DNA from 3 places in the Turicibacter sp. KK003 genome. Region 3 is predicted to be linked to each of the others. Evidence: predicted binding sites of a transcription regulator. Region 3 holds the regulator's gene; each other region holds the start of a gene.
What was found. Region 3 encodes HrcA, which represses chaperone genes, less so after heat shock. Its sites were predicted from a motif close to TTTTAGCACTNNNNNNNNNNNAGTGCTAAAA; they were not measured.

Region 1 (3,293 bases), 1.1 Mb from region 3:
GCGAGAGCCGCACGTAATTTAGGTGCTGAGGTGACGCTTATAACGGGGCCTACTTCTTTGAGAAAACCTGTTTTTATGACGATTATCGAAGTAAGAACAGCAGATGAAATGTTTCAGGAAGTATCTGGATTAAAAGATCAGTATGATATTTTAATTAAATCTGCCGCAGTCTCTGATTATAGGGCCTCTTTTGTGAATCCACATAAGTTAAAGAAACAAAGTCAACAGACGACACTTGATTTAGTCATGAACAAAGATATTTTATTAGCTATGGGGAAAGAAAAAAAAGATAGCCAAGTGATATGTGGATTTGCAATGGAAACTGAAAATTTAGAAGAAAACGCCACTAAAAAATTGTTAGGTAAAAATGCGGATTTAATCGTTGCCAACCAATTAAATGAAGAATTTGCAGGTTTTAAGGGGGATACAAATGTGGTGACGCTTATTCAAAGAAATGGAATCGTGAAATTGAATAAGATGTCTAAGGAAGCCCTCGGATATGAAATTATGGAACAGTTATTGAAGATTTTAATAAAGAAAAGGGGAACAATATGTTAATCGTTATTGATGTCGGAAATACTAACATTACGTTAGGGGTATATGATAAAGACGATTTAATTGCTACATTTCGTTTAACAACTAAATTACAAAGAACATCTGATGAGTTTGGAATTACGTTATTTTCTTTTCTTCAAACAAAGGATATTAATCCCCAAGCGGTAGAGGCTGTTTTAATTTCGAGTGTAGTTCCTAAAATTATGCATTCATTAACTAATGCTATTCGTAAATATTTTAATATTGAACCAATGATTGTAGGGCCTGGAATTAAGACTGGAATTAGTGTTAGAACGGAAAATCCTCGTGAAGTTGGGGCGGATCGTATTGTAGATATTGCGGCTGCTTATTATATTTATGGAGGCCCTGCGCTTGTTATTGACTTTGGAACTGCCACAACTTATGATTATGTAAATGAGAACGGGGAGTTTGAATTTGGAGTAACTTCTCCAGGGATTGAAATTTCGGCACAGGCGCTATGGACGCAGGCAGCTAAATTACCAGAGATTGAAATTAAGAAGCCAGAAACGATTATGTGCCGTAATACGATTACTAGTATGCAAGGTGGTTTGGTTTACGGTTACATTGGCCAAACAGAATATATTATTAAGAAGGTAAAAGAGGCAGTTGGAAAGGATATCAAAGTAGTGGCCACAGGGGGATTGGGGCGCATTATATATAACGAAACTGATATGATTGATGTTTATGATCCAGATCTTGCATTTAAAGGAATGAGAATCATTTATCATAAAAATAAAGGCGGATTTTAAACCTTTTAAAAAATAGGGACCAAGTGCCACACTTGGTCTTTTTTTATCATAAATAAAAGGCTCTCCCATGTATTTGGAATAAATAGATCTAAGAAGCATATTAATCAGTAGGTAGATAATAATAAAAAGGATTTTTTCTTAAAATTATTGCCATTATTTATTCATCTCTGTATAATTTATTTAATAGCACTCATTATAATAGAGTGATAAAAACGAGGAGGGAAAGACATGTTAAGACCATTAAACGATAATGTTGTTATCGAAATTGTTGAGCTTGAGAAGAAAACGGCAAGTGGGATCATTCTTTCAAAAGAGACTTCAAAGCCGAGTCACTCAGAGGGTGTTATCGTGGCCGTTGGGGAAGGAAAGTGTTTAGAGAATGGAACGCTTAAGACGCCTTCTGTTAGTGTAGGACAACGTGTCATTTATAATGGATTTGCGGGAACAAAAGTTTCCCATCAAGGAAAAGATTTAGTTATTTTATCATCGGATGATGTTTTAGCGGTTGTTGAGTAAGTTATAAATAGATATTAATATAAGGGAGGATTTTATAGTATGGCAAAAGAGATTTTATTTGCAGAAGATGCCCGCCGTGCAATGATTCGTGGTGTGGATAAGTTAGCTGATACGGTGAAGGTAACTTTAGGACCAAAGGGACGAAATGTTATTTTAGAACAAAAGTTTGGAACGCCCCAAATTATTAATGATGGTGTCTCAATAGCTAAGGAAATTGAGTTAGAGGATAAATTTGAAAATATGGGAGCTAGATTAGTTGCTCAAGTTGCAAGTCGAACAAATGATGTTGCGGGTGATGGAACGACAACAGCGACAGTTTTAGCACAGGCGATGATTAGGGAAGGAAATAAAAATATTGTGGCTGGAGCCAATCCAATAACGATTCGCCGTGGAATTGAGCGTGCCGTGAAAGTAGCGGTAGAAGCATTAAAGGCTAATTCAAAACCAATTGAAGGCAAAGAATCAATTGCTAACGTAGCAGCTATTTCAGCAGCAGATGAGGAAATCGGTAAACTGATTGCTGAGGCAATGGAGCGAGTTGGAAATGATGGTGTTATTACACTTGAAGAGTCAAAAGGTTTTGAAACGACAATGGATATTGTTGAGGGGATGCAGTTTGACCGCGGATACTTATCTTCTTATATGGTGACTGATACGGATAAAATGGAAGCCGTTTTGGATAATCCCTATATTTTAGTAACCGACTCTAAGGTAGGTACTTTACAGGATATTTTACCTATTCTTGAACAATTGGTTCAAACAGGACGTCCAATGGTCATTGTAGCAGACGATATTGAAAATGAGGCATTGGCAGCATTAGTTGTTAATAAGTTACGTGGAACATTTAATGTTGTAGCTGTTAAGGCTCCAGGTTTTGGTGATCGTCGCAAACGCATGTTAGAAGATATTGCTATTTTAACGGGTGCACAGTTAGTAACAGAAGAATTAGGATTAGAATTAAAAAATACAACGTTGGATCAGTGCGGACGTGCTGGACGAGTGATTGTAACCAAAGATCATACAACCGTTGTTGAAGGAACAGGTTCACAAATGGACATTAATGCTAGAATTGCTCAAATTCGCGCAGAACTTGAAAATACAACATCGGAGTTTGATAAAGAAAAATTATTAGAGCGTTTAGCGAAGTTAAGCGGTGGTGTGGCTGTTATTAAGGTTGGAGCCGCAACGGAAACGGAGCTTAAAGAAAGAAAATTACGCATTGAAGATGCCCTTAATGCAACTCGTGCAGCAGTTCAGGAAGGAATTGTCGCAGGTGGTGGAACAGCCTACATGAATATTTATAATGAGGTATCAAAAATTGAGGCATCAGGTGATGAAGCAACAGGAATTCAGATTGTATTGAAGGCATTAGAGGCTCCAGTTCGTCAGATTGCTGAAAATGCGGGAATTGAAGGATCTATTATTATTCATAAATTGAAAGAGTTAGAGGCC
Region 2 (3,293 bases), 410 kb from region 3:
AATTCTTTTCCGTCATAAGACATCAGCATCTTAATCGCAAACTCGTCAATATCTTCTGTAAAGTAGAGAATTTCATATCCTTGATCAAGAACTGCTTCTGATTGCGGTAATTTTTTAACTCGATCAATTGAATCCCCTACTGCATAATAAATATGAGATTGACCCTCTTTCATACGTGATACATATTCAGATAGAGTGACTAATTTATCTTCGTAAGAAGAAGTAAACATTAATAAATCTTGTAATACCTCTTTATTTGCACCAAAATCCGAATAAACCCCATATTTTAATTGACGACCAAATGATTGGTAGAACGTTTCATATTTTTCACGGTCATTTTTAATCATTTTTTCTAATTCATTTTTAATTTTTGTTTTAATATTTTTCGCTATTAACTTTAACTGACGATCATGTTGTAAGATTTCTCGTGAGATATTTAATGATAAATCCTCTGAGTCTACAATTCCCTTTACAAAGCTAAAGTAATCGGGTAATAAATCCGCACATTTATTCATGATTAAAACACCGCTTGAATATAACTCTAACCCTTTTTCATATTCCGTTGTGTAGAAATCATATGGCATTTTTTCAGGAATATATAAAATAGCTTGATAGCTAACATTCCCATCAACACTTAAATGAACATGAGCTAATGGATCGTCAAATCCAAAATGTTTCTCGTGATAAAAAGCTTGATAATCAGCATCAGTCAATTCGCGTTTATTCTTTTTCCAAATTGGAACCATGCTATTCACTGTTTGCTCTTCTGTAACTTCTTCGTATTCATTCTCTGTTCCTTCTTTTAATTGCGAATGTGTGATATCCATTTTAATTGGATAACGAATAAAGTCAGAGTATTTTTTGATAATTGCTTTTAATTTGTATGGATCTAAATATTCATCGAAATTCTCATCTTCGGTATTTTCTTTAACTGTTAGGATAATATCTGTTCCCACAGATTCCTTTTCGCATGGTTCAATCACATAACCATCTGCACCGCATGACTCCCACTTATAGGCTGTCTCTGCCCCTAATGCTTTTGAAATCACCGTTACCTTGTCCGCCACTAAGAATGCAGAATAAAAACCAACACCGAATTGACCAATGATATCATGTCCGTCTTCTAATTCTGTATCTTTTTTAAACTGTAACGAACCACTCTTTGCAATGACTCCTAAATGCTCGTCTAATTCCGCTTCTGTCATCCCAATTCCAGTATCCGAAATTTTAATTTGGCGCTTTGCCTCATCAACCGTAATTTTAATAAAATAATCTTCCGAATTGAAACTTAAATTGTGATCCGTTAGTGCTCGATAGTAAAGTTTATCAATAGCATCACTTGCATTTGAAATTAATTCTCGCAAGAAAATCTCGCGATGCGTATAAATCGAGTTGATCATTAAATCAAGTAAACGTTTTGATTCTGCCTTAAACTGTTTCAATTGAATCGCTCCCTCTTGTTTTATCACTCGTTAAGTAAGAGTGCTAATATAATCTACTCTTTTTATATCATACCCCTATTGGTGTGTCAATCTTTTTTAAGAAAAATTAACCTTCCGTTATTCTCCCAACCCACTTTCTTTAAATTTATCACTAAATCCTGACATCAAGCGGTTGAGCGGTTTTTTCAAGAAAACTGAGACGAGAATAGCTACTATAATATAAGTACTTAGAATTACTATATCTCTAGATAAAACACTTTGAACAACCCCACCTATTGATTCTCGTGCAAACGAAATGGCATAAGTAAACGGTAAAAACGGATAAATGATTTGGAAAAATTTAGGAGTTAATTGGATAGGGAAGGTTCCTCCAGAACCCGCTACCTGTAAAACGAGCAGAATAATCGAAACAACTTTTCCGACATTTCCAAAAACAGAGACAAGTGAGTAAATAATGAATGTAAAAACGACACTTGTGAACAAGATACCGCCCACAAATAAGAGTGGATTCATACAATAAATTTTCAATAGGTATAAATCCCCTAATGCGATAATTAATCCTTGAAGAAGTGCAATACTTAAAAATAATAGTAATTTACCAAAGTATTCTTCGCTTTTTTTATACTCTCCTCTTGCATGCACCGCTAACATCGAAATTAACAATGTCATTCCGACCCATTGAGCAAGTACACTATAAAATGGCGTCATCGCTGTTCCATAATTATGCATTGGGAATAACGTTTCTTCAACTAACTCAACAGGTGTAGCCATAAAGCTTTCACGTTGAGCAATTCCTTCTTGAATGAGCGTTAATACTTCCTGTAACCCTTCACTACTGTTTATTTCTCCAAGTTTCTCTGTCAACGTTTGTAGTTTTTCCTCTGCCTCTGGAAGCTTTCCATTAATATACTCAATTGCCGAAATTCCTTGGTCAGAACCACTATAGGCGGTATTTAATAAATTTGTTACATCAGGTAACTTATTACTTGCTTCATTTAAAACAGTTAAGACAGACTCTGCTGTTTCATACGCTTTATCGATAACTTGATTTAAAGAGGGAGCAATTTCGTCATCAAAACGTTTAACAATTGAATCGGCTGTGTTAGATACATCATTTAATAAAGTTAAAATTTGATCAAACACTGTCAAATCTGGTCCTTCTCCTGTTGCTAATTGACCTTTAACCTTTTCTAGTAGCTGTTGAACGCGAGCTAAATCACCTTGAACTCCCTCAAGTTGCGCAATCATTTCATCAAATCGCCCTGCAGGAAACTTATTAAAACTTTTTAACATTTTAATAAACGATTGAATAAGTCCTTGTGTTCCATCTACCTTACTTATCAGTCGATCAACAACCTGTGGAGCCTGTTCTGAACCGCTTGAAATAGCATCCTTAACCCCTTGTGTATACGTTGTTAGTTCCCCACTAATCACCGATACAAGTTCTAAATCTGATTTTAGTGTTGGGACGAAATCAGAAAGGGCTGACTTCGATGAGATTATAAAGCCTTCTAACCCTGTCGCCGTCTGCTTAGCAGAATCAATCGTTGATTCAATCAGAGGTAAATCATTTTGAATGGATTGGATTAAATCCTTTAATTGAATCCCTCCACGGTGAGCCGTGTCTACTAACTCATTCATCTCACCAAACTTAGAAACGAGCTCTTCTAACTGTGAGTGAACATGTGATAATTCAGGTAAAACCTTTTCTTGAATCTCCATTCCTAACTCTTTTCCTGCCTCTAACAAAATACCACTGACAGTTTTGACAATAGTTTGATTAATACTTTCTTGAACACCCGTTGCTCCTTTACTTGTTAATTTAGGAGCAATCGCATTTATTTTTTCATT
Region 3 (3,293 bases):
TTTCCTAATTCATTTTTAATTGCCGCTTGAACTGCAGGAATACGAGTTGATCCACCTACTAATAATACTTGATCTAAATCATTTGCTGTCATTTTTGCATCTTTTAATGCTTGGCGAACTGGTCCCATTGTACGTTCAACTAATGGAGCAGTCATTGCATCAAATTGCGCACGAGATAATGTTTTTTCTAAGTGTAATGGTCCTGTCGCATTCATAGAAATGAAAGGTAATGAAATTTGAACAGATGTTACACCTGATAAGTCTTTTTTAGCTTTTTCAGCCGCATCTTTTAAACGTTGCATCGCCATTTTATCCGCTGATAAATCAACACCTGTTTCAGATTTAAATTCTTTAACTAACCAATCAATGATTACTTGGTCGAAATCATCTCCACCTAAACGATTATCACCAGCCGTTGCTAAAACTTCGAATGTTCCATCTGCTAAGTCTAAGATAGAAACGTCAAATGTTCCTCCACCTAAATCGTAAACTAAGATAATTTGCTCTTTATCTGTTTTATCTAATCCATAAGCTAACGCAGCAGCTGTTGGTTCATTAATAATACGTTTTACATCTAAACCAGCAATACGTCCAGCATCTTTTGTCGCTTGACGTTCAGCATCGTTAAAATAAGCTGGTACAGTAATAACCGCTTCCGTTACTGGCTCTCCTAAATATGCCTCAGCCGTTGCTTTTAAGTTTTGTAAAATAATCGCTGAGATTTCTTGTGGTGTATATTCTTTACCTTCAATTGTCACTTTATGATTTGTACCCATATGACGTTTGATAGACATGATTGTATTTGGATTTGTAATTGCTTGACGTTTTGCTACGTCACCTACTTGACGTTCGTCACCTTTAAATGAAACAACAGATGGTGTTGTACGAGAACCTTCTGGATTCGCAATAACCTTAGCTTCTCCACCTTCCATTACAGAGACACATGAATTTGTTGTTCCTAAATCGATACCAATAATTTTACCCATAGAGATTCATCCTCCTAATCTATTTTTATTCGCTTACTTTCACCATCGACGGGCGAATCACGCGATCTTTTAACTTATATCCTTTTTGTAACTCTTGTAAAACAATACCTGAAGCTACACCTTCAACAGACTCCTGCATCACCGCTTGGTGAACAGTTGGATCGAAAGCCACACCTTCTGCTTCGATGACTTCAACGCCTTCTTGTTTTAACGCCTCTACAAGTTGAGCGTGAATCATCTTAAAGCCTGTTAAAAATGTTTTTGTACTTTCATCTTCAACGGTTGTCGCTAAAGCGCGCTCAAAGTTATCAATCGCTGGAATAATGCTTGTTACGATTGATTGGGAACGATACTTCATTTCACGTGTACGTTCTTCATTCATTCGACGTTTAAAGTTTTCAAGCTCAGCAGCATTTCTTAATAATTGATCTTTTAAATCTTCAATTTGTTGCTTTAAACTTTCTGTTTCCGAAACTTCTTCAACAACTTCTGTTGTCTCTTCATTTTCTTGACAACACGTTGATTCATTTTCTTCGATAGTTGTTTCGTCTAATTCCTCAACTGATTGGGCTTCCTTATTCAATCGTCCCACCTCCTATTTATATAAATCAGACATAATGCGAGCGACCTGTTCTAACAGAGGAATAATCTTGCGATATTCCATTCGAGTGGGTCCCAAAACGGCAATCTTACCAAATTCATAATCATTAATTTGATAAGGAACTGTAATGAGTGTACAATCCTCCATCGCCTTAATCTCATTTTCCTGTCCAATTTTGACCGTTAATTGGTGGCTATCTTCATCGGCCTCTATCACTTTAACAATTTCGTCGGCTTCTATCATATTAAATAAATGATAAGCTTTATCTAAATCGTTAAATTCGGGTTGCTTCAGTATATTTGATTTTCCACTTAAAATATAGTTATGTTGATTTAATGACTGAGTCAAAAGTTGTAACATGGCATACATAATCTCTTCCTTATAAGAAATGAAATCATGCAGTTGATTTTCAAAACTCTCAGTCAATTTTTCTTGAACCCGACCGATGTATTCACCGACTAATAATTCATCGAGCGCCTTAATAATAGTCTCCATTCGTGCAATGTCCATATCTTCAGGTAATGTAACTGTTCGGCTTTCAACATGCCCTTGATCCGTAATTAAAACAAATACCGCTTGGCGTGCAGAAATTGGAACAAACTGAATTTTTTTCACCCGACTGTAATCCCTAGAGGGACCAAGTAAAATAGACGTATAATTTGTTAAGCTTGATAGGAGACGCACCGCTTCTTTAATTGTGGTTTCGCGCTCAAATTGTTTTTGTTCTAACAATTGTTTAAATATTCCTACCTCTGGTGTCGTTTCTATTGGTTCTTGATTGATGATAAAATCTACATAATAACGATAACCCTTTTGACTAGGAACACGTCCACTTGATGTATGAGTTTTTTCAATAAATCCTAAATCCTCTAAATCAGCCATATCATTACGGATAGTAGCCGCGGAGAAATTCAAATCCTCCTTTTTAGAAAGGACCCTAGAACCAACAGGTTGTGCAGTCTGTATGAACTCTTCTACAATTGCCTTTAAAACTAATATCTGCCGTTCTGTTAGCAATGTAAACACCTCTTTTAGCACTCCTCATCATCAAGTGCTAATACAATTATATATCTTCCTATTAGCACTGTCAACAATTAAGTGCTAATTTTTTTATTTTCTATTTCATTTTATTCTTTTACCCTATCCCCTCTGTTTAAACATAAAAAAAGAGGCTACTTCTTCAGTATATCCTCTTTTTTCTTTTTTATTATTTATTTGTTTCAATTAATGATAATAATGAAGCTTTTGGTTGGAAACCTACCGTTTGTTGAATAGCTTGACCATCTTTAAACAAAATTAATGTTGGAATTGACATGACTTGATATTCTGCTGCCACTTCTTTACAATGATCAACGTTAACTTTTACAACCTTCGCTGTTTTTTCAACTTCCTGTGCTAATTCGTCTAAAACAGGAGCGATCATTTTACAAGGCCCACACCAATCGGCATAAAAATCAACTAATACTAATCCATCTGCAATTTCATTTGCAAATGACTCTTCTGTCGCATGAATAACTGACATCTATATTCCTCCTCTTATCTTTCTTTCTAAAATTAAGTATAACATATTCCCATGAAATTACAAATACCTTGCACTTTCTTTCCTATTATCTCACAATATTTTAAATCTATCCTCATTCATTAGATGAAATGTAAATCCTACAGCTTTAGATTGATATTGCTTCGCCTTCTCTTTAATTCTTTAA

Region 1: a site for HrcA is predicted at 1,507-1,537, ahead of VXM77_RS10750 (co-chaperone GroES). Genes of this name have one in related genera too.
Region 2: a site for HrcA is predicted at 1,461-1,491, ahead of htpG (molecular chaperone HtpG). Genes of this name have one in related genera too.

What each region holds. Positions count from the first base shown of each region.
Region 1 is NZ_CP142738.1:2,222,407-2,225,699, reverse strand. Features, by position in the region: gene coaBC (bifunctional phosphopantothenoylcysteine decarboxylase/phosphopantothenate--cysteine ligase CoaBC) at 1-558, shown strand, start outside; gene VXM77_RS10755 (type III pantothenate kinase) at 552-1,325, shown strand; gene VXM77_RS10750 (co-chaperone GroES) at 1,554-1,841, shown strand; gene groL (chaperonin GroEL) at 1,881-3,293, shown strand, end outside.
Region 2 is NZ_CP142738.1:1,513,963-1,517,255, forward strand. Features, by position in the region: gene htpG (molecular chaperone HtpG) at 1-1,442, opposite strand, end outside; gene VXM77_RS07455 (YhgE/Pip domain-containing protein) at 1,560-3,293, opposite strand, start outside.
Region 3 is NZ_CP142738.1:1,102,659-1,105,951, reverse strand. Features, by position in the region: gene dnaK (molecular chaperone DnaK) at 1-986, opposite strand, end outside; gene grpE (nucleotide exchange factor GrpE) at 1,012-1,569, opposite strand; gene hrcA (heat-inducible transcriptional repressor HrcA) at 1,582-2,613, opposite strand; gene trxA (thioredoxin) at 2,795-3,109, opposite strand.